Regions from separate parts of the Sporosarcina sp. G11-34 genome, predicted to be linked through region 1. Evidence: riboswitches for the same ligand, from Rfam matches in the RefSeq annotation. Region 1 holds a riboswitch; each other region holds the start of a gene.
What was found. Region 1 has a riboswitch for S-adenosylmethionine ahead of KSU66_RS05165 (aliphatic sulfonate ABC transporter substrate-binding protein). Riboswitches for the same ligand answer to the same signal wherever they lie in the genome.
Positions count from the first base shown of each region.

Region 2: it holds a riboswitch for S-adenosylmethionine, as region 1 does, so the genes downstream of both, KSU66_RS11480 (5-methyltetrahydropteroyltriglutamate--homocysteine S-methyltransferase) here and KSU66_RS05165 (aliphatic sulfonate ABC transporter substrate-binding protein) in region 1, are expected to answer to the same signal.
Region 3: it holds a riboswitch for S-adenosylmethionine, as region 1 does, so the genes downstream of both, KSU66_RS04635 (acyl-CoA dehydrogenase family protein) here and KSU66_RS05165 (aliphatic sulfonate ABC transporter substrate-binding protein) in region 1, are expected to answer to the same signal.

Region 1 is NZ_JAHNZW010000003.1:189,793-199,717, reverse strand. It holds gene KSU66_RS05185 (pyridoxal phosphate-dependent aminotransferase) at 128-1,291, shown strand; gene acsA (acetate--CoA ligase) at 1,375-3,087, opposite strand; gene KSU66_RS05175 (ABC transporter ATP-binding protein) at 3,089-3,802, opposite strand; gene KSU66_RS05170 (ABC transporter permease) at 3,817-4,659, opposite strand; gene KSU66_RS05165 (aliphatic sulfonate ABC transporter substrate-binding protein) at 4,672-5,661, opposite strand; SAM riboswitch class I at 5,825-5,937, opposite strand; gene KSU66_RS05160 (hypothetical protein) at 6,052-6,402, opposite strand; gene KSU66_RS05155 (DUF2691 family protein) at 6,630-6,953, opposite strand; gene KSU66_RS05150 (hypothetical protein) at 6,995-7,438, opposite strand; gene KSU66_RS05145 (ASCH domain-containing protein) at 7,447-7,794, opposite strand; gene ribH (6,7-dimethyl-8-ribityllumazine synthase) at 7,967-8,437, opposite strand; gene KSU66_RS05135 (bifunctional 3,4-dihydroxy-2-butanone-4-phosphate synthase/GTP cyclohydrolase II) at 8,450-9,643, opposite strand; gene ribE (riboflavin synthase) at 9,658-9,925, opposite strand, start outside.
Region 2 is NZ_JAHNZW010000007.1:84,679-95,965, forward strand. It holds gene ureG (urease accessory protein UreG) at 1-11, shown strand, start outside; gene KSU66_RS11470 (urease accessory protein UreD) at 79-810, shown strand; gene KSU66_RS11475 (acyl-CoA thioesterase) at 877-1,353, shown strand; SAM riboswitch class I at 1,468-1,581, shown strand; gene KSU66_RS11480 (5-methyltetrahydropteroyltriglutamate--homocysteine S-methyltransferase) at 1,701-2,813, shown strand; gene KSU66_RS11485 (immunoglobulin-like domain-containing protein) at 2,887-3,360, opposite strand; gene KSU66_RS11490 (hypothetical protein) at 3,474-4,424, shown strand; gene KSU66_RS11495 (sulfite exporter TauE/SafE family protein) at 4,574-5,308, shown strand; gene KSU66_RS11500 (hypothetical protein) at 5,438-6,208, shown strand; gene KSU66_RS11505 (GntR family transcriptional regulator) at 6,211-6,579, shown strand; gene KSU66_RS11510 (ABC transporter ATP-binding protein) at 6,572-7,270, shown strand; gene KSU66_RS11515 (ABC transporter ATP-binding protein) at 7,272-8,195, shown strand; gene KSU66_RS11520 (ABC transporter permease) at 8,173-9,105, shown strand; gene mscL (large conductance mechanosensitive channel protein MscL) at 9,450-9,830, opposite strand; gene KSU66_RS11530 (DUF3221 domain-containing protein) at 9,979-10,500, opposite strand; gene KSU66_RS11535 (MGMT family protein) at 10,523-10,834, opposite strand; gene KSU66_RS11540 (hypothetical protein) at 10,925-11,287, shown strand, end outside.
Region 3 is NZ_JAHNZW010000003.1:77,007-88,293, reverse strand. It holds gene KSU66_RS04645 (ferritin) at 1-172, shown strand, start outside; gene KSU66_RS04640 (exonuclease domain-containing protein) at 248-1,153, opposite strand; SAM riboswitch class I at 1,342-1,446, shown strand; gene KSU66_RS04635 (acyl-CoA dehydrogenase family protein) at 1,820-2,998, shown strand; gene KSU66_RS04630 (transporter substrate-binding domain-containing protein) at 3,016-3,879, shown strand; gene KSU66_RS04625 (amino acid ABC transporter permease) at 3,957-4,664, shown strand; gene KSU66_RS04620 (amino acid ABC transporter permease) at 4,677-5,390, shown strand; gene KSU66_RS04615 (amino acid ABC transporter ATP-binding protein) at 5,412-6,167, shown strand; gene KSU66_RS04610 (methylated-DNA--[protein]-cysteine S-methyltransferase) at 6,678-7,178, opposite strand; gene KSU66_RS04605 (phospholipase) at 7,320-7,610, shown strand; gene KSU66_RS04600 (DUF3889 domain-containing protein) at 7,700-8,029, opposite strand; gene KSU66_RS04595 (ATP-dependent Clp protease ATP-binding subunit) at 8,261-10,381, shown strand; gene KSU66_RS04590 (alpha/beta hydrolase) at 10,490-11,287, opposite strand, start outside.

The DNA.
Region 1 (9,925 bases):
GTCAACCCTTGTCGATAATTAACTTTTCTCAAATGACTACTATTCTTGTACTTCGAGTAGACAAATAAAGCAAATGACTATAAGATTTATTAGAGATATGCAACTAATTCGAAAATGAGGTCATCAAATGGAATTTTCAAATCGATTAAAAAATTTTCCTCCACACTTTTTTACATCGCTCACTCACAAAGCTGAAAAAGCCGTTGCGGAGGGGCGAGATGTTATTAACTTAGGTCGCGGAAATCCAGACCAACCTACGCCGCCACATATTGTAAAAGCTCTACAGGAAGCCGTAGAAGACCCAGCGACACACGGGTACTCCCCATTTAGAGGAATTATGGAATTCAAACAAGCCGCCGCAGATTTTTATAAACGTGAATACAATGTCGATATCGATCCTAAAACAGAAGTCGCTGTCCTATTTGGCACCAAACCTGGATTGGTAGAACTACCTCTTGCCCTTATGAATGAAGGGGAATTACTATTGCTTCCAGACCCAGGGTATCCTGATTATTTATCGGCGGTCAGTTTGGCGAATATCACATACGATACAATGCCCTTACTTGCGGAAAATGATTTTCTCCCCGACTATAATCTTTTGACTGATGAACAGAAAAAAAATGCGAAATTGATGTACTTGAATTATCCAAACAACCCAACAAGTGCAACTGCCACGGTTCCTTTTTTCGAAGAAACCATCGCATTTGCGAAAGCTAACGATATTGCTGTCATGCATGATTTTGCTTACGGCGGCATTGGGTTTGATGGTAAGAAACCGGTTAGTTTTCTACAAGCTGAAGGTGCAAAAGATGTTGGTATTGAAATGTACACATTGTCAAAAACGTATAATATGGCTGGATGGCGAGTCGGTTTCGCTGTCGGGAATGCCAAAATCATCGAGGCCATTAGCTTGTTGCAAGACCATTTATTCATTGATATTTTCCCTGCTATTCAGCGTGCAGCAGCAGTTGCATTAACGGGAAGCCAAGACTGTGTCGTTGAGCTCGCTTCACTTTACGAAACGAGGCGCAATGTATTAATTTCCGAGTGCCATCGAATTGGTTGGAATGTAGTTGCACCAGGCGCATCCTTCTTCGCATGGTTATCTGTGCCGGAAGGACATACAAGCGAATCGTTCTCTGATTTACTGTACGAAAAAGCAGATATCATCGTTGCACCAGGACATGGTTTTGGTGAACATGGGGAAGGATACATACGCGTTGGATTATTAGAAGATGAAGATCGTTTGAGGGAAGCCATTACACGAATTGAAAAACTCAATTTGTTTTGAATTCAAAAAACAGACGAATGATTACCCATTCGTCTGTTTTCGATTTTTTAAAGTCGGACCATACCTAATCTTCTTCAAAAGGCCTAGACTTCTAAGGCTATTCTTTTTTCGGCCTCTCTTGCTTTTAATTCGCGGCGAAGGACTTTTCCGCTAATCGGAGTTTTGGGTAACTCTTTAATAAATTCAATTTCCCTCGGAGCTGCATGTGCGGCAAGCCCACTACGAACAAATAAGCGTAATTCTTCTAATAACCCATCACCTTCCTTATACTCTTTGTTTAATACAATAAACGCCTTCACGATTTCCCCTCTTACTTCATCCGGCTTTCCAATAACACCCACTTCGGCGACTGCGGGATGCTCAATAAGTTTACTTTCCACTTCGAAAGGACCGATTCGTTCTCCAGATGAGTTAATCATATCGTCGCTTCGTCCTTGGAAAAAGACATATCCGTCTTCATCAATTATTGCCAAATCACCTGAAACATACCAACTTTCGAAAGGAAAATATGTCAAAAACTTATCCGGGTCTTTCCATACTTCCTTCATTAAAGAAGGCCAGTTTGCTTTCAATGCCAATTGCCCGACAGATCCGTTATCCAGAACCTCCCCGTTATCTCCTAATATAGCTGCTTCAATTCCTGGAAATGGTCGCCCCATAGAACCTGGCTTTATCGCTTCAGATGGTAAATTAACGATTAACTGGGCACCTGTTTCTGTCATCCACCATGTATCATGAATTCGTTTGTTAAGCACATCGATTCCCCATCGAATAACTTCTGGATTCAATGGTTCACCGACACTTAAAATATGTCGGATTTTTGAAAGGTCATAATCGAACGTTAGTTTATCCCCTTCCGCCATCAGCATTCTAAATGCAGTCGGTGCGCTATACCAAACATTTACACCCGTACGCTCTAATACGTCGTACCATTCTTTCGCACCGAATCTACCTCCATGAATGACAGTTGTCACTCGATTTAGCAATGGAGCGAACACACCGTAGACGGTCCCCGTCACCCAGCCTGGATGAGCGGTGCACCAATAAATATCCTCTTCTTTTAAATCGAGTACCCATCTACCCGTTATATATTGCTGAATCATTGCTCGATGTGCATGAATAATCCCTTTAGGTTTACCTGTCGAACCGCTTGTATAATGGATATTCAATCCATGATCAAGATCTACCCATTCAATTATGTTTTCTTCTACTTCGAACTTCCTTACTTCTTCAAATAAAGAAATTTCATCTCCCTTACATAGTTCCGGTTCAGCTGTAATAAACACTGTCGTTAAAGACGGTAATTCCTTTCGGGAAACCCGTTTCACAAGTTCTGGTGATGCGATTAAAAAGGTTCCTTCGCAATCATGAATTCTTTCCTTTACCGCGTCTTCCATAAATGCTTCAAAAAGTGGCCCGACGACAGCCCCAAGCTTAATTGCTGCAAGCATAGCGATATGACAATCTGGATGCTTCGGTAAAAATACGAATACAAAGTCACCTTTTTTCACACCATGTTTTTTCAACACGGTTGCCCACTGATCAGACCTTTTTTTCAATTCACTATATGTTAGTTTGTACTCTTCATTTTCTCCAATATAATGAAGTGCAATTTGCTCACCAAATCCAGCTGCGACATGGCGGTCTACACACTCATATGCCATATTTACTTTTCCTGTTTGGGACCAACTAAAATTCGACTCTACTTCTTTCCATAAGAAATCTTCCCTTTTAGGTAATTCGGTCGTAATATTATAATTCCCCTTATTCGGAGAAATAACTGTACTGTTTGCCATTTTACTCAACCGCCTTTTCAATCTGTAGTAAATTAAGTATTTCTGATTTTTTCTCCGCAAGAAATGAACTCCCACGATCCCTTGGTTTTGTAACTTCCACTGTCAATTCAGCTTGCAGATAACCCGGTTGTCCGCCAAGAATGAAGATCCGGTCACATAAATAAAGGGCTTCGTCGATGTCATGTGTAACAATTACCATCGTTGATAAACGTTTCTTTTGAATTTTTAATAGTAAATCTTGTAATTGCATCTTGGTGAATGCATCAAGCGCACTAAAAGGTTCATCAAGAAGTAGAACATCCGGTTGTCCGATCAACGCGCGAGCGATTGCAGTTCTTTGAGCCATTCCACCTGATAAATCTTTCGGATAATAGTCCCCAAAATCAGTTAACCCGACAAGGTCCAAATATTCTTGTACTTCTTCCTTTTTTACATCTTTGTTTCCAAATAAAATATTTTCTTCGACCGTGAGCCATGGCATAAGCCGAGGCTCTTGAAATATCATGCCAATCGGTTGTTTTCCCGCCCCAGCAACTTTTATTTCTCCAACAAATTCCTTATCCAACCCAGACAATACCCGGAGAAGTGTACTTTTTCCACACCCACTTGTTCCTAAAATTCCAACGGTTTCACCTTCTTGAATAGAAAAGGATATGCTTTTGAATCCGGCAAGTCCGTTATTAAATGTTCTTGAGGCCTGTCTCACTTCCAACATATTGACCACTCCTTTTATTGTTGGTTTTGTAAATTATCTTGCCATCTTAATGCTCGAGCTTCCAACGCTTTCAATAGAGCGTCTGTTACTTTCCCCAGTATTGCAAATAAAATTATACTTGCCATTATAAGTTCAGGTGAATACGTATTCTGACCGACAACTAGTAAGTAACCAAGCCCTTGACTCGCCCCCATCAATTCTGCAGCAACTACGAACATCCAACCTAAACCGACGCCACTGCGTAAGCCTACAAGAAAAGATGGAAGAGATGCCGGTAAAATGATACGACGCACAATCTGGAATGAAGTAAAGTGATAAATCTTTCCTACTTCAATTAGCTTGCGATCAACACCTTGAATACCGGATACGATATTCAAATACACCGGAAAGAAAACACCAACAGCAATTAACACCACTTTGGATGATTCTCCAATTCCCATCCACAAAATGAATAATGGCACCCAGGCAAGAGAAGGGATTGATCTGAATGCTTGGATTAATGGATCCATAAGCTGTTCAAACCATTTGAAATAGCCTACGATCGAACCCAATACGAGCGCTGCGAAAGTCCCAGCAAAAAAACCGATAAATACTCGAAAAAAAGTAATTCCGATATGTCCCCAAAGTGTTCCTTCTTCAGCCATTTCTAGAATTTTTCGAAAAATAGTTGTAGGAGCGGGAAATACATAGGAATCTATCAAGCCAAAACGTGCCGTCGCTTCCCATACGACTAAAAGAACGATTGGTAATATCCATCCGAGTGCAAGACCTCTAAATTTATTTAAGTCTGCACGTGATTTACTAGACTCTTCACTTTTCTCTATCGAAAATTCGTTTGTTTTAGTGTTGACCGTCATACAATTCGCCCCCTATTTTGTTACGATTACTTTTTTCGCAAATCGATCAATAATTAATTCATTCACTAATTCCTCGATATCTGTATCGCTTTTAATAACATTTTCTGACTTCAGGACAGCGCCGGCCTCTTCCAGTGCCTCAATTTGTTTATCTCCGGGAATAGGATTAGAAAAATCATTCCGCTCGATGCCCTTCTTAGCCACTTCCAACTTCATATCCGCCTCTTTTGCTAATATTTCAGCAGCTTCATTTGGATTTTCTATAACCCATTTCCGCGCTTTCTCATATACCTCGATTACTTTTTCAACAACTTCCGGATTCTGTTCCGCAAATTCCGATCGTACATTCAATGTGCCATACGTATTTTTATCATGATCTCGTAAGAATAAGTTCGCCCCAGAGTCAACTTCAACTCTTGCCATATGTGGATCCAGACCAGCCCACGCATCGACTTGGCCAGTTAACAAAGCATTTGCACCATCCGCATGTTGTAAGTTCACAATTTCCAAGTCCTTCGATGACAGACCTACTTCTTGAAGTGAGCGTAAAAGGAAAATATATGGATCCGTCCCTAAAGTTGCAGCAACTTTCTTTCCTTTCAAGTCTTCAACTGATTTTATCGGTGAATCTTCCGTCGTTACAAGTGCAGTCCATTCTGGTTTCGAATAAATATATACAGACTCGATTGGAGATCCATTTGACTTTGCAATCAATGCTGCTGCCCCCGCGGTAGATCCAAAATCGACGCTTTTAGAATTTAAAAACTCCAGTGCCTTATTGCTTCCTTGGCTAAGAACCCATTCAACCTCGATGCCTTCTTTTTCAAAAGCTTCTTCTGCCCATCCGAACTCCTTTAGAGCTAAACTCGTAGGCGAGTAATAGGCATAATCCAGAACTACCTTTTTTAAATTATTCTTCTCTTCCCCTTGTGCATTTGAACAAGCCGTCATGATGAACGACGCGCCTACAATTAATAAAACAAATGTAATAATCTTCTTCATTCTAATTTCCCCCTAATAATAAGTTTTAATAAATTTGTCCTTCAAATTCTCAAACTACACTTTACCTATTCGTTCACTTGGTTTTATACTATGAAAACTCTTCTTTTTACAATTTGGATATATAAAAAGCCCCCTTCAATTAAGAAGAGGGCAGAAAATCCTCCTCTTATCTTCCAGATCCAATTGAATCTGTAGGATTTAGCACCTTTGCAGAAAAATATCCTGTTGGTTGCCGGGCTTCATAGGGCCTATTCCCTCCGCCGCTCTTGATAAGAGTACTATTTAATTTTGAATGTACAGTTTTTTCAATTAGTTAGATCATTAGGAATTATCATATACTATATTCATACATATTGTCAAATACTTTTTTCAATTTCTTTATCAAATGACTCACTTTTTCTTTTTCGTTTTGAAGTTTTCAGATGATTCGTCATCCATTTCTAATTTTCCAATAATTCTTTTTAGTTGTTTGTTTAGTAGCTCTACTTCTATACTCATCGCATTATTCTCTGATTGTTCTTTTTTCAATTCATCAATTTGACTTTGTAATTTTCCTATTTCTTGTTCCTGCTGTTTATCGGAAATTCGACCCTCTTCTATTGCAATTGCACCTCCAATAGTTTGTAAAGCATCCCCAAATGTAGATATCGCAGCACCCAAAAGTCCTATTTTAGCACCATAATCCTGTGAACTATCTTTATTTTGTAATCCTTCACCGGATAATGGATAGTTTCCCCTCAAAGTCATCGCTCCTTGATCATTTTATCCAAAGAATACTTTTTCTTTTTAATTATTATATGCAGAAAGGAATGGGGAAGGACCTTACCAATTAAGATTTAGCGGAGCGTTTTCATACCTTGAATCTTTAAGCTAGTCCTCTATTTTTGAAAGCATTAATTTCCTTATACAGGATGCCAATAACTTGGGAATCTCCTTTTACTTATTTTATATTGCGTAGTTTACAGCAATTAAAAAGCTATTAATGTTGTGCGCTTATCATTTCCATCTGTAATATACTTTACATTTTCGTAGTTGGCGCCAAGTACTTGATTGTAAAGACTTAGGATAGTCGTTTTATCTTTGGAATAGATTGTTACATACGATGAATCCACAAGAAGGAGAACAAACTGACAGTCACTCTTCAAAAAGTCTTCGTATGTCTCGATTTCTGTTGCGGATGCTACATTCTTGAAAGCTTTTAAATCCGTAAAAATTAAGTAATATTCATTTTCTGAAATCTGTTTAAAAAATTCATCACCTGGTAAAACCATAATTGAATCAAAAAAAGACATGCACCGACAAGATGCACATCCTCATTTTATGTATAACCATTTCACCAAAACATCGGTTTTTCCACCATTAGCCAAAGCATTAGAATCATAAGGCCGATGTATAACCATGACGTTCTATTCAAACGATCTAGAATGTCGTTTTTATTCATCCCCGCCTTATTAAAATTCCGAAGGACTCTTGTAAAACCTGTCGCCAAGAAAAACGCAGATACCCCCATCACAAAGACCGTTAGAATTACCCATGATGTATACCATGGCCAAGGTCCAATAATAAGGAGAGACACACCCGTGAAAACGAGGGCGTGCCCCGCATGCATGACTAGACGGATGATAACGTTGATAATAGACAAATATGCCCCTTCTACGTTCGTCCCAACGCTACGTAACCGTTTAATTAGCGGCATTAGTATAAATAATGGACCAATGGATAGTACAGCACTTAGGACATGCATGAAAACGATTATACCGTAAACTTTTGGTATCATTCAAAAAATCATTTCTGAACCGGACTGTATTCGTGTACCCATACGCTCATCGTCGGGAGCCATGGCATATTCGGATGGAATGACAAAATAGACTGCTTATAGTCTTCCATATTCGAGTAACCTTCTTGATGCGCATGTTCATCCGTCATTTCTCCAAGTGTTTGTGAGTAAATGGCATCGACTTTGAATTCTTTACCGTCCAGCACCATTATTTCACCAAGATCTGCATACACGCCATTACGTCTCGTTGCAGTTTTTTCACCACTTAGCACCTTCGCTACATCTGCTTTTATCGTAACTAGTTTTTCAATCGTACATGTTTTTTCTGGTAGTTCTACATTTTTTTGCTTACTCATTATTATCCCCCGTTTCAATTCTTACTCACCCTCCATTATAACGTTTACTAGGAACCTTTGCGAGTAATCTAATCATTTTATACTTGGTATGCTGGATGTATAGATGAAATCGAAACCAAATGAAAAGGATGCCTCCACTTCGTAATGAAAGCGGGGCATCCTTTTTTTATTTTTATTCTGAAATCTGTTTCAATAAATTCGCCATTTCAATTGCAGCAGTACCTGCATCCCAGCCTTTATTTCCGGCTTTCGTTCCAGCGCGTTCGATAGCTTGTTCAATCGTGTCTGTCGTCAAGACACCAAAAATTACGGGAATGCCTTCTTGCATATTGATGGCCGAGACGCCTTTGGCAACTTCACTGCACACAAAGTCGAAATGCGGTGTTGCTCCGCGGATGACCGTCCCTAACGTAATAACAGCATCGTATTTTCCGCTAGCTGCCATTTTCTTTGCGACAAGCGGAATTTCATAAGCCCCTGGAACCCAAGCAACATCGACGTCACTGCTCTCTACACCGTGGCGACGTAGTGCATCTTCTGCACCGCCTAATAATTTCCCCGTTATAAATTCGTTGAACCTTGCAACAACAATACCTACTTTAAGTCCTGATCCTACTAAATGTCCTTCGTATATTGTTCCCATTACAATTCCCCCTTAACTATGCAGCAAGTGCCCTAGTTTACTTTTTTTAGTTTCCATATAGATTCGGTTTTCTTCTTTTACTGGCATTTCAATTGGAAGTCGCTTTGTTATTTCAAGTCCATGTCCTGCAAGTCCCGCAATTTTTCTTGGGTTGTTTGTCAATAAATGAATCGTTTTGATTCCAAGTTCACGTAAAATTTCCGCACCGATACCATATTCACGTAAATCATCGGCAAATCCTAACTTCAAATTCGCTTCTACTGTGTCATACCCTTCTTCTTGCAACTTATAGGCTTTCATCTTATTCACAAGCCCAATGCCCCGACCTTCTTGGCGCATGTATAACAGTACACCAGTACCTGCGTCTTCAATTTGCGCAAGTGCAGCATGTAATTGAGGGCCGCAATCGCATCGACTTGAGCCGAAAACATCGCCCGTTAAGCATTCCGAATGTACTCGAACAAGGACATTTTCTGTTTCCGAAACATCACCTTTTACAAGTGCGATATGTTCACGTCCTGTCAGTTTTTCAACAAATGCAACTGCTTTAAACTCTCCAAACTCTGTCGGAAGATTAATATCAACAATCCGTTCGACAAGTTTTTCCGTTCTACGGCGATAAGCAATCAATTCTTGAATCGTTAAAATGACAAGATCCAATCGTTCAGCAAGTACTTTTAACTCTGGCCCCCTCGCCATTGTTCCGTCGCTATTCATAATTTCACAAATAACACCGACAGGTTCTGATCCCGCAAGTCTTGCAAGATCAACAGCCGCTTCGGTATGACCGGCCCGTTTTAACACTCCGCCCGCTTTCGCAATCAATGGAAAGATATGACCCGGTCTTCTAAAGTCAGATGCTTCCGCGTCTTTTCCTAACATTCCTAAAATGGTGTCAGACCGCTCGAATGCAGATATGCCTGTATGGCAAGACGCATGATCGATGCTAATTGTGAATGCGGTACCGTATGAATCACTATTATCTTCGGTCATTAACTTCAAATCGAGTTGAACAGCTTTTTCTTCTTCGACTGGCACGCAAATAAGTCCGCGACCTTCGGCTGCCATAAAGTTGATCATTTCGGGTGTTGCAAATTCAGCGAGTGCAACAAAGTCTCCTTCATTTTCGCGATCTTCATCATCTACTACGATAATCGCTTTCCCTTTTTTCAGTTCCTCAATTGCTTTTTCTGCGGTTGTATACATATTAGTCACCCTTCTTAGTTGAGAAATCCATTTGCAGTGAGTGTATCCATAGTCAACCCGCCACTTTGTTTTTCTACTTTTTTGGATATAAGACGTTCCATATATTTCGCTAGCATATCGCATTCGACGTTGACTTTATCGCCCATTCGTTTTTTTCCAAGTACTGAATCTTCTTGTGTCACCGGAATAAGAGATATGATAAACCCTTTCTCAGTCACACCAAAAACGGTAAGCGATGTTCCATCAACAGTAACCGAGCCTTTCTCGATAAAGTAATTTAAG
Region 2 (11,287 bases), on a different contig from region 1:
AAAATGCATAAAGTAAACCGCCCGAGACATAACGGAAGACTCGACTTAGAATTTGAACCGAGAAGGGGATATACGCGGATGCCCCATGTTTTCCAACAACCTCCGTTAAAAGCAAGTCGAGAATTGTATGAAGGCAAAGACCCGACAGCAACGGTCTACGTTATGGAGTCGTCTGGTGGAATGGTCGCTGGCGACCGGAACGATATTACGGTGAAGATTGCTCCGGATAGCAAAGTTCGTTTGACTCAGCAATCGGCGTTGAAAATCTATCCATCGCATACCGGAGACACTTGTTTTTATAAGATTGATGTGGAAATGGGGGCACGTGCCCGTCTTGAATGGATGCCCGAAGTGATTATCCCGTTTGTAGATGCAAAGTTTCAAGTGGATACGACACTTAGTGTAGCCGCCGATTCAACCATTTTATGGGGAGAAATCATTGCGCCGGGACGAGAAAAACGCGGTGAAGTTTTCGATTATGAATCGTTTCGTTCGAATTTCAAAATATTTGTTGACGACGAATTAATCGCATTCGATTCCCTTCATTTTTCACCGAAAGAAGTAGACCTAAGCGGTGTTGGTGTTCTCGAAGGTGCAATGTATGTTGGATCTGTTTGGCTCGTAGCACCGAATGTAGCTGAAGTGGATATCCGTGCAATTCAAGAAACGTTGCGAGTGGGCGATGGGTTGCAGGCAGGAATGACACGGCTTGAGGGCAATGCGATCCATTGTAGGTGGCTTGGCCGCGATCAGTGGGCGTTGCAGCAAGAAATGAAACGGGTGTATGCGTTGCTAGCAGAGATGGTTTAAAACAGGACACCTCGGTGTCCTGTTTTGTTGTTTTAATTAATTATGAAAAAGTAAGGAGCATACAAAATGAATGAAACTAGACCGATGAGTCATTCACGTACAATTCAAACGCATCTCGTATTGCCACCAGATACGAATCACTTACAAACAATTTTTGGAGGAAAAGTTCTATCGTATATTGATGAAATTGCAGCCATTACGGCGATGAAACATTCAAAGACGGCTGTCGTCACAGCGTCAATTGATTCTGTCGATTTTCTTTCATCTGCACGTGTCGGGGATGTATTGGAACTCGAAGCAATTGTAACATCGACGGGTCGTTCATCGATGGAAGTATTCGTTTCGGTTCATTCTGTGAACCTTTTAACAGGGGATACGAAATTGACAACGGAGTCATTCCTTACAATGGTTGCTATGGACGAACACAATAAATCGACTCCTGTTCCCGGAATTTATCCGGAAACAGAAAAGGAAACAAGTTTGTACGAAACAGGTCCAGAACGCCGAGCGCATCGGAAATTACGAAGCGAGATGAGACACTAAGTGATTGAACAAGGTGTAATTATTAAGTAGTATATTTGAAACATTCAATACTTTCTCTATTGACTTTTAATTTAGATGCATGTAAGGTAATGATTAACAACTGAATACGTAACTTTCTTATCCAGAGAGATGGAGGGACTGGCCCTATGATATCTCAGCAACAGACTTTTTAAGTACTGTGCTAATTCCAGAAGCTTAAGTGTCATGCTTAAGACTTGGAGATGAGAAGAGCAAATAGCGATTATGCCAAAACCTCTTCTTAACTTACAGAAGAGGTTTTTCTATTTGTTACTTTATCTGGAAAGCGAAGTTGCCTCAGAAATAAAAACAGAGAGAAGGAATTTATAATGACAAACAAAACGACTACTTTAACGAAAGCACCATTCAGAGCGGATCACGTAGGAAGTTTACTACGACCAGATAACTTGCACCAAGCACGTAAAGAATTTAAAGAAGGTACAGTGACTGCAGAACAATTACGTGAAGTGGAAACGAAGGAAATTAAACGAATTGTCGATAAGCAAATTGAAGTAGGATTAGAATTGGTCACGGACGGTGAATTCAGACGGACATGGTGGCATCTAGATTTCCTAGAGCATTTGAATGGATTTGAAGGGTTTGTACCTGAGACTGGATACGTATTTGAAGGCGTTGAAACAGAGCGGTATAACGTTCGTAACAGTGGGAAAATTTCATTTAACCCGGAGCATCCGTTCATTAAAGACTTTATCGAGTTTAACGAAATTGTTGGTGGCCGTGCGGTTGCGAAACAAACAATTCCAAGTCCGAACCAACTATTCAATATCGGTATTCGTGACGAGAATATATACCCAGACATCGAGGAATACGCAAATGACATTATTCAAGCGTATAAGGATGCGCTAAACGCATTTTACGATGCGGGAGTCCGTTACTTACAATTGGATGACGTCTATATCGCTGGACTTTCTGCTCCGGATATCCCATTCAATGACGGGGCCTGTTCAAGAGACCAACTTATTGATCTAGCACTTCGTGTCATTAACGGCGTCCTAGAAGGAAAACCGGAAGATCTAGTTGTGACAACGCACTTATGCCGCGGCAACTACCAATCGACATGGGCGTTTGAAGGAAGCTATGAACTAATTGCACCAACATTACTCGCAAAAGAAAAAGTGGATGGCTTCTTCTTGGAATATGATGATGAGCGTTCAGGAGACTTTAAACCATTGGAACATGTTCCGAATGGCGGAGCAAAAGTGATTCTTGGCGTTGTTACTTCGAAAAATGGAGAAATAGAAGACAAAGAAGCGATTAAGGCACGCATTCAAGAAGCTGCAAAACATGTACCGCATGACCAATTATGCCTAAGCCCGCAATGTGGATTCGCTTCTACACATCATGGCAATAAATTAACAGAAGAACAGCAATGGGAGAAATTGAAGTTCATCGTGGATCTTTCCAAGGAAGTTTGGGGTTAATTAAAAAAAGGAGCTATAAACCATAATGGTTTTAGCTCCTTTTTCTTATATTTGCTAGTGTGTGAAGAAGGATTCATTCCACGGTAAATGGTGCAGCCACGGAGACTTCGTGAAAGGGTTCCCCTTGTGCTAGAAATGATTTTACTAATCGGTATTCCCCGGGTAAAAGTGTTACACCAAGCTCTTCAACGGAGAACTGTTGATGAACTTTTTCACCCGCTAAAAGGATGTTGCCCGAATCTGTGAACCGTTTGTTTTTCAAAAATACCGCGTCCGAATAGGTAATCATATGCCATAAACCATCGACGCGTATTTCGATATGATAAAATGCCCCGTATCCATAATTACGAAGGCTGTCATTTTGTAAAGTCGTTCCGATTAGGGAAGGTGATGTGTCGAATGAATTCTCGTCGAGAATAAGTGTAATTCCATTCTGAGCGTAATTCATTTCTTGATCTGGGGCAGGGTCAGGCAACATTCGAACCGTTGCTTCTTTTCCACAAGCGGCAAGTATAAGTATGAACACGATGAAAAATAGACGGCTCATAAGATCACCTCTACTTTTAGTATATCGATGATTCAGACAGACGACCTTGATTTCCATCAATAATTGAAACTTAATCTGTCCAATTCCGTATAGATTAAAAAGGGGTGTTCGGAATGAGAGAAGGTATACATGCAAGACAAATGGAGCTAACGATGAAACGGACTGACCGCAATCGGGTAAAGCGTCGATTGGAAGGGGTAGAAGTTCAACTACGAGAAGCGTACAAGTTGCGTGACGAACTTCACAAACTGCTAACGAAAGAACAGCAAGATGTTGTGAAGCTTGGAAAGTTTTCTTTTATGAATAAAATAAGCGAGTGGACAGGTAAATGGGATGAAAAGATGGAAAAGGAAATCTCAGAAGCAGCGGGGGCGGAGCTTAAATTTAATGAAGCGGAAAAAAACGTCGTCGATCTTGAAGCTGAAGCAAAAAAATTTAGAGCCCAGATGCAAAACCCAGATTTCGCATATATCGAAGAGGATTGGACAGCTTTTTTGAAGGAAAAAGAGACGTGGATTCGCAGGTACGATTCAGTCGCGAACGGCACGCTTCAAAAAATTGCAGATGAGCGGGTGACACTTCGTTCGACGTTGCGTGAGATTGAAGAAGCACGGGATGCCGGCAATTTAGCAAGTCGTGCACTCGAGGCTGCGCTTGATAAGCTTGGGTCCGCAGAAGGTATGTCGGTTTGGGACACGTTCCTCGGCGGAGGGTTAATTGTGTCCGCACTTAAGTACTCTGAGATTAATAGCTCAGACGATCACGTCCACCGCGCACAGCGTGCACTTCGCCATTTTGAAGCAGAATTGATGGACGTTCAAAACATCGCGTCAGAATCATTCACTGTGAATCAAAATGACATTGTCGCATTTACAGATATCTTTTTCGATAACATCTTTTCGGATTGGATGGTTCATTCAAGGATTACTGACGCAAAAAGTAAATTGAATGCTGTCTTGCAAGATGTACGTAAAGTGCAAGAACAACTCGCTAGAAAACGTGATGAAGTAAATCATGAATTGGAACGGTTGGACATACAGCAGGCAGAGATTATTGAGTCGTGATGGATAGTCATATGGTCATGATTCGCCGATAAAGATTGATGGGGCATTCAATTCTTCCACATAAGGTATTCTTATGGACTTAATACAAAACAATCGAATATCCTAATTAGTCAAATATCCGTATACTAGAAAGAAAGGCGGTGTGCGGATTGGATTACATATTATTATATTTCATCGGGATGGCGGCGATGACGCTTGGTACGTTAGCTGGCGGCGGTGGCCTAATTACGATGCCAGCGATGCTTTTGATGGGGATTCCGATTCATTCGGCTATCGGAGCGGCGAAAATATCGAACACGGTTAGTTCGTTCACAACGTTCATCACCGTTCTTTTAAAAAAGCAGATTACGTTTAAAGAGTCATTTTGGATCATTCCGGCATCGATGGTAGGTGGATTTACAGGTGGTTTCATCGCCACACGTTTGACGGAAAGTACGATGTACACGGTCGCAATCATTTTACTTATATTTGCTTTCTTTACATCATTTCTTTCAAAATCCGACTTCACTGGTACGGAAAATCTTCGTCCGACGAAAGTTGCTGTTCCGGGATTAGTTGGAGTTGGAATGTATGATGGCATGTTTGGACCCGGCCAAGGTACACTTCTTCTTTATTTGTTTAATCACTTACGTATCTCGTATATGCGGGCGATTGGTTTTGTTCGTCTTGCTACATTTTCAAGCGGATTTGGGGCGGCGATCAGTTATATTGCCATGGGGAAAATCATTTGGCCAATTGTATTTGCACTTATGGCTGGTTCCATATCCGGTGCGCAAATCGGGGTCCGCCTCGCTGAAAAATTGAATCCGAAGCATGTTAAAACCTTACTGCGTGTAGTGACGATTACGTTGATTGTTCAACTCATTATTAATCAGTTTATTTGACGAAATGCCCCTTTCTTTCATGGAAGGGGTGTTTTTATATGGAAAAGTAATTCTAATAGTCTCTTTACAACACACTCACGTATAGTGTACTATGTAACTAATACACCGGAGTAGAAAGGAGATGGACTAATGAAACAATGGAATGGGTTATTGAAAAAAGAGTGGGTATCTATGAAGGGGTGGCTTTACGGTACGGTCGGAGCTTCAATACTATTTGTCTTGATAATTCCTTTTGTCGTATCGATGTTTGTAAAGGGAGTCTTTGACGTTTTGCTATTCGCTCTTATCCCGAGTTGGATATTGTTCAGCTTAATTCTTCCTGTTATCGTTTTATTGAATTCATTGAAGAAAGAGACAGGGCGTCTCGATATTTGGTTGCATTCCCCAGTATCAATTTTTAAATTATTTGGCGTAAAAGCCATTTTTGCAGGATTTGTCGGGGCTGTGAATTTGTTCTTTGCTACGTTTGTAGGTTCAATTCAATTAAGTAATTCTAATTTGGATATAGATTTTGCATTTAGTGGGGCGGGCGTTGTGTTTATTTTTGTGTTATTCCTAGTGTCTCTGATGGCTATGTGCATAGGTCTATTTGCTAGAGTGCTTTACCTTGTAATCGAACCGTCTGTGAAGGTGTTTGCAATCCCAATCCTAGTTGGTTTCTTCTTTGTCGTATCCTGGATATTCCAAAGAATCGAAGGGACGATGATTTACGAAAAAATAACTACTTTTGGTCCAATTAGGAGCGTATCAAAGAATGGCTTTTCTATTGAAAAGGAACAATTCTTTTTTGAAGCGAATGAAACGATTTTTCATACAGGCGATCTTCTGGTGAATGTCTTGTTTACGATTCTTTTATTTGTAACTTCGGCAGTTTTATTTGAGAAGAAAGTGAGGTTCTGACGATGGGCATAGATTTTCTTCCAGACAAACCAATTTACCAGCAGCTCATCGAACGGATTACGGGGGATATCATCCGGGGTACATTGCAACCGGGAGAAAAGCTGCCGTCTGTCCGTGAATATGCGGTTGAAGTTGGGGTTAACGCAAATACGATGCAGCGCGTCTATAAGGAGTTGGAGCAAATGGAAATTACTGAAACGAAGAGGGGTCAGGGGTCTTTCGTGACGGAAGATGTAAAGAAAATTGCCGCGCTCCGGGGAGAAGTGAAAAACCAACTTGTGACATCATTCATTCAAAGTGTGGAAGCACTTGGCTTCACGACCGATGAAATGGTACATGATTTACAGAAACGGGGTGGGGGAAATGATTGAGTTACTAAATGTATCGAAAAAGTATAGGGGTAAGAAAGCGTTAGTGGATTTGACACTGGCGATTCCAAAGGGCAAAATAATTGGTCTAGTTGGGGAGAACGGTAGTGGTAAAACGACGCTTTTAAAATTAACGGCAGGGCTATTGACTCCGGATTTGGGAAAAGCAACGTATGGCGGTCAACCAATTACGCGTAAAATTGCGACGGATATTGCATATATGCCCGATGCCGATTTGTTCTATCCGTATTTCACCGTGAATCAGCTGTTTGATTTTTACGATTCGCAGTTTGTTGATTTCGATTTGATTAAAGCAAAAGAGATTGCCCAGTTTTTAAACATTTCCTTGGATTCAAAAATAAAAGGCTTATCAAAAGGAAACCGTGGTCGGGTAAAAATTGCGGTGACGCTCGGACGAGAAGCAAGCTATTATTTACTCGATGAACCGTTCTCGGGACTGGATCCAATGGTGCGCGATGATATTGCAAAAGGACTTATTCGTTATACAGATATAGAGCGACAAACAGTGCTGATGTCGACACATGAGTTAAAAGAAGTGGAACCATTGCTTGATGAAATCGTAGTACTAAGAGGTGGACAAATCATTGCACACGAAGCGGTCGATGTAATCCGCGATACGTACGGGAAGGACGCCACTTCATGGATGGTGTCGTTATTTAGAAGGGAGCAATAATATGGGAATGCAACCAGTAGTAGAACTGAAGAATTTATCGAAAACGATTGGCAAGAAAAAGATTATTGACGATTTGAGTTTGTCTTTATATCCAGGGCAAATAACCGGATTTCTCGGTCCAAACGGGGCTGGAAAAACAACGACAATACGAATGATGGTGGGCCTTATGAATCCGACGAGTGGGGACGTCCTCATTGAAGGCGTGTCACTGGCGGATGATTTTGAAGGCGGACTGTCAAAAATCGGCGTTATTGTGGAAAATCCAGAGATGTATAAGTTCATTTCCGGTTATAAAAATTTAATCCATTTTGCGAACATGCATGAAGGTGTAACGAAAGAGCGAATTGACGAGGTTGTGAATCAGGTAGGGATGCAAAATCGGATTCATGAGAAAGTGTCGACGTATTCACTTGGAATGCGGCAGCGCCTTGGTCTTGCGCAAGCGCTTCTTCACAACCCGAAGTTTTTGATTCTCGATGAGCCAACGAATGGTCTAGATCCAGCAGGAATTCGCGAGTTTCGTGAGCATTTGCGGAACGTTGCGGAAAACGAAGGGGTTTCTGTATTTGTATCAAGCCATATGCTGTCCGAAATCGAACTGATGTGTGACCGGATTGCGGTCATTCAAAATGGTAAGTTAATCGACATTCGGGAAATGTCGGAAACGCAAGAGTCGCATTATTATATTGAAGCACTACCTCTTGATGCGACTGAAGTTCTTCTTACAGAAGAGGGATTCACTGTCGAATCGTATAAAGATGGATTTATTATTCATGCGGAAAAAGGACAGATTCCAGCACTCATTCAACAATTCACAGCACAAAAATACGAGCTGTTTGCGGTTCAACCTTACCGAAAAACGTTGGAAGATGAATTTTTAGAAATGACAGGAGGTGGCCAGATTGCTGAAGCTCATACAAAATGAATGGATGAAATTGTGGAATAAAAAAGGCACTTGGATTATGGTCATTCTCCTTGCGGTTATGGTTGTTGGATTGTCTGGACTCTCTAAGATAATGGAAGAACTATATGATGATTCGGCTTGGACGGAAGAGTTACAGCAAGAACTCGTACAGGTGGAAGAAGAACTGGCCGCGCCTGATTTAGCGGAAGATAAAAAGATTGAACTAATGGAAAGACAAAATGAAATTCAGCAAAATATCGAGTATAGTATTGAAAATAGCAAACCGACAAGCCGCGAACAAACCATTTTGGGTACGTACGGTATGATGTCGCTCGTGCTGCTTCTTATGATTATTGCATCCGCGGGGATTGTTGCTTCAGAGTTTTCACAAGGGACGATTAAGATGTTATTATCCCGTCCGGTTAAACGATGGAAAATACTGACGTCAAAATATGTGACTGTTTTATTATTTGGTTCTACACTTACGGTAATTACGTATGTTTTAAGTATCATTAGTGCATATATTTTCTATCCGGCCGCGGAGGGAAAAACGATTTTTCTTTACGACTCGGAAATTGCAGTTACAGCGGTATTTAGTGAATCTGCTTACTTAGTGCTACTTGCATTTATTTATGTTGTTGTCATGTCGACATTGGCCTTCATGATTGGATCTGTGTTCCGTTCGTCCGCATTGGCGATTGGAGTATCGCTGTTCTTATTTTTTACGGGTTCGATGATTGTGATGTTTCTTGAACGATTTGAGATTGCGAAGTATATTCTTTTCGCACACGATTTGACGCAGTATGAGCTGGGCTACACAGTATTAGATGGCAATACGATGCCATTTTCAATTGTAATCTTAGTTGCCTATGTAGCGATTTTCCTTACGATTAGTTATACGACATTCATTAAAAGGGATATTACTGCATGAAAAAAAGCCCTCTGCATAAGAGGGCTTTTGTGTACTTATTTATGATTGCTGAATGTACGAACAAGGCCAGCAATGTTACCTACGATGACGAATGCGAAAAGTATAAACATGATGTATACGAACCACATGAGAACTTCACTCCTTCTATTCGATAAATGGTAACCCTATTATACCACCATCATCAGTCCCAGGCAATGCAATCAGGGTTTGAGTAGGTGGTAGTTGTGGCAAGGTTGTGCTTTGATGGGAATTCGTCGATAAGTATGTTGGATGCGCCGGTATCCATCATGCAAACAAAAAAAGGACGAACCGGTTTAGCTCGGTTGTCCTTTTTCCATGAAAACTTAAAGTTTTTTTCCTTCTTTCAATAAATCACGAATCTCGGTAAGAAGTACTTCTTGTGCGTCGATTTCCACAACTTCTTCAACCGCTTCTTCTTTCTTTTTAAACTTCGAAAGCAAGCGAATGACGAAAAATATTACAATGGCAACAATTAGAAAATCAATAATAGATTGCAAGAACACGCCATATGTAAAATCTGAATCGCCTACCTTTTTATGCATTCCAGAGAAATCAATACCTCCCGAAAGCATACCAATCAATGGTGTAATAATATTTTCGACGAGTGACGAAACAATCTTACCGAACGCGGCACCAATGACAACGGCAACGGCAAGGTCAAACACGTTTCCTTGAAACGCGAATTCCTTAAAATCTTTCCACATCCAAACCAGCTCCTACTTTATAAATTTAATATGAAGTGCATGCCAACAATCAATAATACTCCTATATCAATAAAGTAAACCACTTTTTAGTATTATGTTGTATATTAGTATAATATTCAATCGAAACGTGTAAAAAACTAGGCTTAACTTAATCTCGTTTCTTCATTTCAAATGCATGTGTTTCCAAATCAATCTCTGCTACATAAACTTGGTCATCTTCGAAGTTCCATTTTTTTATTTCAGCGGTCAGTTTCTTATCATCCAGTGACAATAAGTCGAATGCTAACAAATCACCTTCGGGTTGATTTTCAAGAAATGAAGTAATTGCGGCACTTACTTTTAAGCTATATTCATCATCAAATAAGAAGACTTCTTTGACGGTTCCTTGGGCTGGATAGGATTCAAGAATTTTATCTTCGCTTTTATAGCTGATCAAATCCCCAATTTTAATATCCGCTGCTGAAACTTTTGTACTCATATTTGTATGGAAAATGGTTTGACCGGTAATCGTCCACATTGTCGTATCCGTAAGAATTTCTTGTTCGCTCGCTATAAGTACGACCGACGCATCGGCTAGCAGTTTTTCTGGTGTTGCATTACTTGGCGTTTTTCCACAACCTACAAGTATAATTGCCAACGCGAGTACTCCCGCCCATTTTAATAACTTCATTGCAATAACCTCCGTATTTAGATTAGCCTTCCTCTGCATCCAGTGGAAACCAGCGATACTTTGCAAAATCTACCTTCCCATTGTCTTTGAAAACGATACCCTCTGCTTCAAGGAGCCCTCGTTGATCTTTTGCTGTATAGGAAATTTCCCCCTGCGCATTAATAATCCGGTGCCAAGGAAGTTCATAGTTTTCACTCATCGAATGGAGTACCCGCACGACTTGCCTTGCTCCACGTGGACTTCCCGCGGCGGCAGCAACTTGTCCATATGACATGACATGTCCAGGAGGAATCCCCGTAATAATTTGAATGACTCGTTCAGTAAATAAATTCAAAAGAAGTCACCCCCAATAAAATTAGTATATCAGAAACTGAAACTCTTCAAGGTATTTGAACGTATAGTAAAGAAAACGGGGGGTTCATGAATGTTACTTGATCATTTTAAACGAAATAATTTAATTGCACTTATTTTGAAAATCATGGGGTTAATCGTGATTGCATGGGGAATTCTAAGTGGTATCGTATTTTTAGTTTCAGTTTATGATGAGTACATGGGTGAACTTCCTATTGGTGTTTGGTCAGTCTTTTTCACGCCTATATTGGTTGGTTTTTTGATCATCGGGTTTGGAGAAGTCATTGATTTGCTCCAACGGATTTTTAATCAAAATGAACCGGCAGAAAAAAAGTTATCTTTGTCGGAAGAACCCGAAAAACCGAATCAACCGAATCAACCCCATCCACTTGTCCCGTGGCAGGCGGAACAGGAGATAAGGGAGTTCTATGTAAAA
Region 3 (11,287 bases), 110 kb from region 1:
ACATGCGACCATTTCATTTCTCAGATGGTTCTTGGACGAACAAGTAGAAGAAGAAGCATCTTTCGACACACATATCGAGTACTTAAAACGCATTGGTGAAGACAAAAATGCATTATTCATCTATGAAAAAGAACTTGGACAACGTCAATTTTCCCCTGAAACTGGAGAATAAGTTATAGAATTCACTTATCGAATTGAAACCGACCCTTTCGCATCCAGTGCGAAAGGGTCGGTTTTTCTATGTACGTTAAACGCCAACCATTCTCAAAAAGTCGCTTTCGCCTACAATTTGTATTGGATGACCGCTATTTATCAGCTCTTCTGTTTTCCTCATTTTTGTACTGCTAAACATCTCCGTAAAGCTTGTTAAATCATAGTCCCCGATCACTAAATAACTTGTATCTTTCGTCACGTTATTCTTGCAAATTCCACCGCATTTCACGACAAGTCGTGACGCTTCCCCACGAGTCATAGATTGCAATTTCCCTGTAAAAACAACATTCGCGCTAAATAATGGGTGCGATTCATCCATCCCCGTTTTCGAAGTTGGAGCCTTTACAGATTTCTTTCTTTTCTTTGTTCCAGCGGGTGTATACCCATCATACTTATGTACGCCAAGTTGTAAGTTATGCATATCTGATAACCCTTCGAGTGAATCCGTTTCACTATTCTCCAACGCGGCTAATGTCACTAACGCCGCTGCTCTGGCATCTTCCAATGCATCGTGATGTTTGAAGCTGATTCCTAAATAATCCGCCATTGTGGAAAGCTTATGATTGTAAAGCGAAGGCCACACCTTTTTGGAAAAAACATAAGAACAACCATACGTAAACGATGCATATGGTTCGTGAAATAAATTCAACGCATAACGCATGGCGCTCATATCGAAACTCGCATTATGTGCAATCAGCGTTTTGTTTTCAATCAATGTTTTAAATTCCGGCCAATATTCTTCAAAAGTTGGTGCACCTTGAACCATATCCTCGGTAATTCCGTGAATTTCAGTATTGAAGTACATAAACTCTTCCTGCGGATCTATGTACGTATGTATTTCTTCTTTAAGAACACCCTTTTCAACTATGACAATACCGACTGAACAAATACTCGCTCTCGAATCATTTGCGGTTTCAAAATCAATCGCTATAAAGTCCATTTGAAGTACCCCCTATCAATAATTATCCGGTCCCCTCAGTTTATCATAACGGTGGCCCATCAACGTACTAACCCGTGACTGAAAAATCACGTCTTATAATAATTTATATAATACCTATGGAAATAGTATACTTAGACTCTTGACAAGGCCAAATACATAGCTTAAAGTAAGTACCAACAACTTCATATTTCTTATTTAGAGAAGCTAAGGGACTGGCCCGATGACGCTTCAGCAACCTCTGTATCCTTGAAAGGTGCTAAATCCAGCAAGAGAACGTTCTTGGAAGATAAGAGCCGTAGTGTAAAATCGGATTCCTCTTTTCTCTTGAAAAGGGGTATTTTTTATAACTATATAGGTTGAACTAAAGAATGCGACACCTAGTTGATTGTAGTGGAGAGCGGCGACTCCAGCGGAAAAAGCGCGTCCAGGTGAGACCCCGCAGAGAAGCGAGGAGGCTCACGGACCGCCCGCGGAAAGCGTCCGCTCGGAACGGAAATCAACGGCTTGGTAAAGCAATCATCATTGAAGTCTTTCAGTATACCCAAATCGCCTCTTAACAAATTACGTTCGATTCATTTATTTATAAAACCTATTAAACAAATAGGAATTATTGAATATACTAAACGAAAGCATCTACTTTCATTTCTAAATACGAGGAGGACTATTATGATTAACTTATTTGTGAAAACGGAACAACAAAGGCAATGGTTGAAAAAGTTACATGAGAAAGAAACAAAGTTTAAAAGTTTATCGGCTCAAATTGATGAACTTTCCATCTTCCCCGAAGAGAATATTCAAGACTTAATTGACATTGGCTACACAAGTAGCACACTCCCTACAGCTTATGGCGGTGAAGGACTAAAGGTTTATGATTTGGTATTACTTCAAGAAACGTTAGCTAGTTTTGACGCAAATACCGCCCTTTCCATTGGCTGGAATCTAGGAGTTGTAGGTGAACTTTTCGAGAAAAAACTTTGGAAGGAGGAAAGCCTGAACTTCTTCGCAACAGAAGTGCTAAATGGCGCGCTAGTGAATCGCTCGGTCAGTGAAACTCAAACCGGCAGTCCAACAAGAGGAGGTCGCCCTGGAACAAATGCAAAAAAAGTCGGTGATTCTTGGGTGCTCTCTGGACGTAAAATATTCACGACTGCCTCTCCTGTATTAACTTATTTTCTAACTTCCGCATGGATTGAAGAAAAGCAAAAAGTAGGTTTCTTCCTTCTCCATAAAGATTTGGAAGGAATAACGATTGAAGAAACATGGGATGTCATTTCCATGAGAGGAACAGCAAGCCACGATCTTGTGCTCAACAACGTAACAGTCGATGAATCTAAACTTGTTGAGCTTCCCGAAACACCAAGTGGCGGTCCTATATCGAATGGTTGGATGCTTCACATTCCCGCGTGTTATCTCGGAATTGCACAAGCTGCGCGTGATTATGCGGTACATTTTGCAAATACCCATTCACCAAACAGCTTAAATGGACCCATTAGCCAATTGCCGAATGTCCAACAGCTACTAGGTGAAATCGATTTGGCGTTAGTTCAAGCGAGACATCTTCTTTATAGTGTGGCGGAAATCTATGACGACGAATCCCGCAGAGCGTTCCTGACCAATGAAATCGGTGTAGCGAAACATACAGTAACAAATTCAGCCGTTTCGATTGTCGATAAAGCGATGCGAATTGTAGGCGCAAAAAGCCTTCAACGCAGCAACCCTCTCCAAAGGTATTATCGCGACGTACGGGCGGGCTTACACAATCCCCCAATGGATGACATGACCATTAAAAAGTTAGCATTATCAGCGATTGAACAGGATAAAACAAAAAACGCGATTCACGCGTAAAAAAGGAGATTTTTATAATGAAAAATAAAAAGCTTTTAAAACTTGTAGCGCTTGGATTCGCTTTGACAACTATTTTAGCGGGATGTGGCGCGGGAGAAGCAACTACCGGGACAGATACCAATAACACGGACGTTAAAAAAGTGAAAGTTGCCTATGATCAAGCATCAAAACCAATGTCCTGGTTAGACGAAAAAGGTAACCCCACTGGCTATGATGTTGAAGTAATGAAATTGGTTGATGAACTGATTCCGGAGTATGAATTCGAATACATTGGGACAACAAGCGATGACTTACTCATCGGTGTCGAACAAGGTAAATATCAAGTCGGCGTCAAAAATGCGTTCTGGACGGAAGAACGCACGGAGAAATTTATCTTCCCAGAAGAATTCCTTGGACTAAGCAGTGCCGGACTCGTAGTTAAGAAAGAAAACGAACATATAAAAACACTGGCCGATTTTGCAAATGCTGGATTTACGCTAGCACCTATCGCTGCAAACAATGCCCAGTACACGGTCATAGACGAATACAATAAAGCCAACCCAGACAACGAAGTCAAACTCGTAGCTGGCGACGCTTTCTCAGTGGAAGTTGTGCAATGGGTAAATGAGGGCCGTGTAGATGGTGGTGTAATGATCGAAGGTCCTTTCGAAAAGAAAGTAATCGCAGAAGACGGTCCATTCCATGACTTTATAGATAACGTCGTTTACAACGAATTCGCGGTTATTAAAACTTGGCCGTTGTTCAATAAAAAAGAACAGGAATTTGCGGATGCTTACGATAAGGCTGTCAAACAGCTGAAAGAAGAAAAGAAGACCAACGACTTAACTGTAGAGTTTTACGGTAGAGACTTATTTGAAGTATTGGATGAAGTAAAAAGGTAAGTAGAAAGACCTTAAAAGGCTGTTGGGTGTACATAACCCCAACAGCCTTTAATCTAAAATAATAATGGAGTGAAGGCATGGAGAAATACTTTGATGCAAGCTATATATGGGATTCACTTCCAATGCTAATCCCCTTTTTAAAGGTCACATTTATGGTGGCTAGTCTATCCGTATTATTTGGAACACTACTTGGCTTCGTCCTTGCGGCAGCAAAAATCGGGAAAAATGCATTCGCAAGGAAAATAGCGAATGGATATACGACAATCATGAGATGTACACCATCTATCGTACTTTTATTTCTTATCTATTATGGCATTCCAGCAATCGGAAATAATTTTGGCGTAAACCTTAACGATGTCCATACAGCCGTATTTGTCGTCATCACGTTTGCCCTACAATTTGGGGCCGCCATGTCGGAGGTAATGAGATCCGCCTACGAATCGATTGATAAAGGACAATTAGAAGCCGCCGTAAGTGTCGGATTAAGCAACACACAGGCGTACAGAAGAATCGTCTTTCCACAAGCTTTCGTCGTTGCTTTACCGAACATTGGAAACAGTTTACTTGCGGTGCTTCAAGAAGGTTCCCTTGCCTATACAATCGGACTAATTGACGTTGTTGGGAAAGCGAATCTTATTATCGCCAATAACTACGATGCCCATGCACTCGAAATCTATCTCGCACTTGCCGTTATCTTTTGGGTAATTTCAATTGCAATTGAACAATTTTTCTTGAAGTTAGAAAAAGTATTTAGCAAAGGGAAATCAGTAATAAAAACGACGTAAGGTGGTGAAAACGTGTCAGAAGGTCTTAATTATAAATTTTTAGTAGATACATTTTTTGTCGCATTGTCTGGAGTCCCTATCGCTTTGGCCGTTACGGCCGTCGCTTTACTCATTGCATTGCCACTTGGCTTTTTACTAGCACTTACAAGAATCAATCGTATTCCGATTTTAAATCGCTTTGCACAAATATACGTTTCTTTTGTAAGAGGAACGCCGATCATTATTCAAATTTTCATTGTATACAGTAGCGTTCCCCTGTTACTCGATTCGTTTTTCACCAAATTTAATATCACTATGAATATTTACGATGTACACCCGATTTGGTATGCATTCATTGTTTTCTCCTTGAATACAACAGCCGTTTTAATCGAAGTGTTTCGTTCGGCCCTTGGAACAGTCGATAAAGGACAATTAGAAGCCGCCCAGTCAGTCGGGTTAACAAATCCACAAGCATTTAGAAGGATCATCATTCCACAATCACTCGTTGTTGCATTGCCAAATATTTGTACAGCAACCGTCAACCTCATTAAAGCAACGTCTTTAGGCTACGCAATGTCCCTGCAAGAGATTACACTAAAGGCAAAAGTAGCCGCCAATGTTGGATACAATTACGTCGAGGCATACATCGATATCTTTTTAGTTTATTTAATTTTATGTGGGTTAGTGGAATATGCATTTAAACTCTATGAAAAAAGGTTACGTAAATATAAACCGGCAAATGCGTAAAGTGAAATAGGAGGCCAAAGCATGTTAAAAATCAGCAATATCCATAAATCATTTGGTAAAACAGAAGTGTTAAAAGGCGTTGACCTAACAATCGATAAAGGCGATGTAGTCGTCATACTTGGCCCAAGTGGTTCAGGTAAAACAACATTACTCAGATGCATAAACTTCCTCGAAAAAGCGGATCAAGGCCATGCATTTTTTGGGGATATTGACGTCAATCTTAAAACCGCATCGAAAAAACAAATCCATAGTATTCGGCAAAAAATCGCTTTTGTATTTCAAAGTTATAATTTGTTTAACAATAAAACTGCATTGGAAAACGTCACTGAAGGGCTTATTATCGGAAGGAAAATACCCAAAAAAGAAGCCGATGAAATAGGAAGAAAAGCATTGGATAAAGTAGGCCTTTCTGAAAAGTACAGTGCATTCCCTAGTGAATTATCCGGTGGACAACAACAACGGGTTGGTATCGCCAGGGCAGTTGCTTTAAATCCAGACATCATTCTATTTGACGAACCAACTTCTGCATTGGACCCTGAATTAGTCGGTGAAGTGCTAACGGTTATGAAAAATATCGCAAAAGAAGGAACAACTATGTTAGTCGTCACACATGAAATGTCGTTTGCAAAGGACGTCGCAAACAAAGTCATCTTCATGGATGGCGGAGTTGTTGTAGAAGAAGGATCACCACAGGAGATTTTCGTTAATCCAAAAGAAGAACGAACACAGAAGTTTTTAAGAAGGGTTTTACCAGAAGATTTTACTTATTATATTTAATAAACTCTATTTCTAGCGAGTTATAGCAGTATTCATTAAGCAAAATATGGACGGATTAAGGATTCTTCGTACTATAACATTTTGGCTTATTGTGGATGCCTCCGCAATAAGCAGGATAGAAAACCGCTGTCCGGGAGGGATTGAACTACATCCCTCTTTTATCTTATCGCTTCAGCTACCCGGCAGGTGCCCCCGCCGGACTTTACATGGAATCATAAGTTCAACCTATATGAGTTAATTTCATAATAGAAGATTTAGTGTTGAAATACGAACAAAGTTGATTTCCGCTTCGGGCGGACGCTTTCCGTGGGCACAGCTTCAATCTCCTCGTCACTGCATTCCTGCGGGGCTTTCAGCTCGCGCTGTTCCCACTGGAGTCGCCGCCCTCCGCTCCAATCAACGGAACGCCTTCTATATTAATGAACAATAAAACTTAAAACCCCATTATCATTCGTATTTTAAGTTAAAATAGGGAATTATGAAATCGACTCACATAACATCAACGATTCTTTACCTCTCCAGGTTTAGCAGTTGCTCCTTCATCGATAACCCACCACGAAAGCCCGTCAATGAGCCATTTTTCCCAATAACCCGGTGACAAGGAACAATGATCAACATCGGATTTGCACCGATTGCCGTTCCAACAGCGCGCACAGCAGTCGGCCTTCCGATACGCTCCGCAATAGTCGTATACGATACCGTTTCACCAAAAGGAATGTCTACCAATGCCCGCCAAACAGATTGCTGAAAAGGTGTTCCGTGTAAACTAATAGGCGTTGTAAATTCTTTCCGTTTCCCATCCAAATACTCAATCAGTTCTGTCATATAAAATTGTATCGCTTTTTCCTCTTCAATTAGTACATACCCGGGCAATCGCTTCTTCGCCCATTTTTCAAGGTCATCAAAATCCTCATCTGGCGTTCCAAGATAACAAAGTCCCTCTTCAATGGCCGCGATATATACATTCAATTGGCCATGCTTCAGCCGTGTCCAAACGATTTTCTTGTCCATTCTGTCGCCCCCTACTTATCTATATTGTCATCGATTTAATAACGAATTGCAAAATACAGAAGCAATTGCTTATACATTATTCTACCCTTTTGAATAGTTTATAGTATGTAGTCAAAAAGTCGGTAGAAGGAGGGTTTCGTTTTGCTAAGGAGGGGAAATAATAGATTTCGTTTTTGTATCTTGCCAGGCTATAACTGGTGCGGGCCCGGTTGTAGTGGACCCGGTGCGCCTATAAATGAGGTAGATGCTGCCTGCAAAGCCCATGATGAGTGTTACCAAATGGGTGTCCATCCATGTGTTTGTGACCAAGAATTTCTCGATCGCCTTTACTCAAATATAAATCCATATACACAAGAAGGAAGACATGCTCGTCTTCTTTATAATTATATGAAACTACAATCTTTTTTTAGTTGCAACTCTTATCGCTGGTAACAAGTAGTAAAAGATACCTATATATAAAGTATAAAACAGACCGCCGATTTGTGAAATCTGGCGATCTGTTTTATTTGGACTATGGTCGATTATCTAGAGGTTTCTTGAAATTCAATAGCAATTACTTTTTCAGTTTCAGTCGTATATTCGATTCTTACAAAAACACCGAATTCTTTATCGCCATCTTTTAACCAAAGCTTAAACTTTTCAATTGTCGTATCCCTTTTAGATTCGCTTCCTTCATGCAAATAATCAATAACTTTCGCACTCGGATATTTTGCATGTGTCTCCTTTATCGCGAGCTTGCCCCACTTAGCGTAGGCTGGAACTGCCTCTTGTATATTGGAAATTGTCGGGATATGTGTTGGCGACGAATTAACGATGATAAACGTTCCAAGTACAATAAAAGTTTTTCGCATAATCAAACCCATCTCCTTCTTTCTAGGATGAGTAATTTACTTGAAATCATTCCCTACATATATCCGCCAATCAAAGGGCTACTTTTTATTCCACATAGAACTAAGATTCCTAATAGTTATATAAGCAAATTTCTTGTAGGTCTAAATAGGTCAGTGTATAATTTAGTTAAGATCAAAAATAGTCAAAGTCAAATACAATAAATACTCGAAAATACGAAGGGGGAAATATTTATGAAATGTCAACATTGTGGTCAAAACGAAGCAACGATGAACTTAAGATTTCGAATGAATCAACAAAATATGCAAGTGAATATGTGTCCTACGTGTTTTCAAGAAATCCAAAGACAATTGAATGCAGGGAATATGCCTTCTTTTAGCAATGGGGCCAACCAATTTTTCCAAACAAACGGCAACCCTCAAGCAAAAACACAAACAATGCAGGCACATGAAAATCAAGAAAATAGTTTGTTAGACCAACTTGGTAAAAATATTTCAAACGATGCAAAAGAAGGGCTAATTGACCCAGTCATCGGACGCGACCAAGAAGTAAGACGCGTTATCGAAACATTAAATAGAAGAAATAAAAACAACCCGGTGCTAATCGGGGAACCTGGTGTCGGTAAAACAGCAATCGCCGAAGGGCTTGCTGTAAAAATTCACGAAGGCGACGTACCTGTGAAGCTTATGAACAAAAAAGTATATTTGTTAGATGTCGCTTCACTTGTCACAAACACAGGCATTCGTGGACAGTTCGAAGAGCGAATGAAACAGCTAATTGAAGAGCTTCAAACACGGAAAGACGTCATTTTATTCATCGATGAAATCCACTTACTCGTTGGTGCAGGCTCTTCAGAAGGATCACAAATGGATGCCGGTAATATTTTAAAACCCGCTTTAGCACGGGGCGGCTTGCAACTTATCGGTGCAACAACATTGAAAGAATATCGTCAAATCGAAAAAGACGCTGCACTTGAACGCCGCTTCCAACCAATTATCGTTAAAGAACCATCCGCAGAAGATACGATTAAAATCTTAAACGGCATTAAAAATCGTTACGAAGATTTCCACGAAGTCCATTATTCAGACGAAGCCGTGCAAGCTTTTGTAACCTTATCAGAGCGCTATATTCAAGACCGCTTTTTACCAGACAAAGCGATTGATTTGATGGATGAAGTCGGATCACGTTTAAATCTTATACATGCCGCGGCCAATCCAGATTCAATTGGAATACGTCTAGGCGAAGTCATTCAGGAAAAAGAAAAAGCGGCAGAAGCGGAAGACTATGAAAAAGCGGCAAATTTACGCTATGAGGAAATTCAATTACGTAAACATTTAGAAGAAGCGAAACAACAAGGAGAAGCCAAGAATGCAGAAGTTTCTGTTGCAGATATCGAATTAATTATAGAGGAAAAAACAGGGATTCCTGTCACAAAACTACAAGCGGCAGAACAAGTGAAAATGAAAGGGCTTCAGGAAAACCTCGGTAAAAAAATCATCGGCCAAGAAGAAGCAGTCGATAAAATTGCGAAAGCAATCCGTCGTAGTCGCGCGGGGCTCAAATCTAAAAATCGTCCTATCGGATCTTTCCTATTTGTCGGTCCAACAGGTGTCGGTAAAACGGAAATCACAAAAGTTTTGGCTGAAGAACTATTTGGTTCACGCGATACGTTAATACGTCTCGACATGAGTGAATATATGGAAAAACATGCGGTATCTAAAATTATCGGTTCCCCTCCCGGTTATGTAGGGCATGAAGAGGCCGGTCAATTAACAGAACAAATTCGTCGCAATCCCTATTCAATTTTACTCCTTGACGAAATCGAAAAAGCGCATCCAGACGTTCAAAATATGTTCCTACAAATTATGGAAGACGGCCGTCTAACGGATTCACATGGCCGCACAGTCAGTTTCAAAGATACGGTCATTATTATGACAAGTAACGCGGGGACAGGTGAGAAAAAAGTGAACGTCGGGTTTAATCGAACAGAACATGAATCCGTCACTATGCTAGAAACATTAGGAGATTATTTCAAACCTGAATTTCTCAACCGTTTCGATACGATTGTATCATTTAATGAGTTAACAGAAGACAACTTACTCGAAATCGTAGACTTGATGCTTGTAGATTTACAAGTAACAATTGAAGAAAATGATATTGACATTACAATTTCCGAGGAAGCAAAAGAAGCATTGGTCAAACTAGGTTATGATAAACGTTTCGGTGCCCGACCACTTCGCAGAGTCATTCAAGACAAAATCGAAGACCCATTAACGGATCTTATTTTGGAAGACGATGTTGAAAAAGTTCATGTCGATGTCGTCGAAGAAGAAATTGTTGTGACAATACGATAATCTATCTAACAACCCACTGAAGATTTTTTTCAGTGGGTTGTTTGTTTTTTAGAGGATCTTACCACAAGTTATGAGTTTATCGAATAGTTAAGATACTGTCCATCGTTTTTATTTTTCAATAGCGTCTGTTTCAAGAAATTCCGCAATCGATTGCAAAACTTGTTCGTTGATTGAAATTGGAAGTGTCAAGAAACCATGTACCAACCCATCGTATCGGGTACGTTTCACTGGAACTCCACTCTTCTTTAGACGGTCGGCATATGCCTCTCCCTCATCACAAATTGGGTCATATTCCGCAGTGATTACAAGTGCAGGCGGCAAATTGCTTAAGTCTTTTTCTTTTATTGGCGATGCATACACATTTTCTCCATCCGCTTCTGTTTGGATATAATGATCCCAGAAACTTTTAGTGAGACTACTAGTCAAAATCGGCGCTTGCGCATTTTCTCGAATCGATTCATAGGGCGTATGCTCAATAGACCGCAAAGCATCTACGGCTGGATAAATCAATATTTGAGCGTAAATTTGCGGTCCTTTTCGCTCCCTGGACATTAACGTGACCGCAGCCGCAAGATTTCCTCCCGCACTATCTCCGCCAATCGAAATACGGCTATCATCCAACTGTAATTCTTCCGCATGATCAAAAACCCACTGAGTTGCCGCATAACAGTCCTCTAACCCTTTTGGAAAACGGTGCTCAGGTGCAAGTCGATAGCCGACAGAAATGACCTTATTTCCCGTCACATTTGCAAGTCTCCTACAAACCGCGTCATAGCTTATTAGGCTACCTATCGTCCATCCCCCACCATGATAGTAAACAATCGCCGGACACTTTTTCCCTTGACCTGCGGGCGTATAAATCCGGACAGGCACATCGCCATCAGGCCCCGGAATCGTACGGTTTTC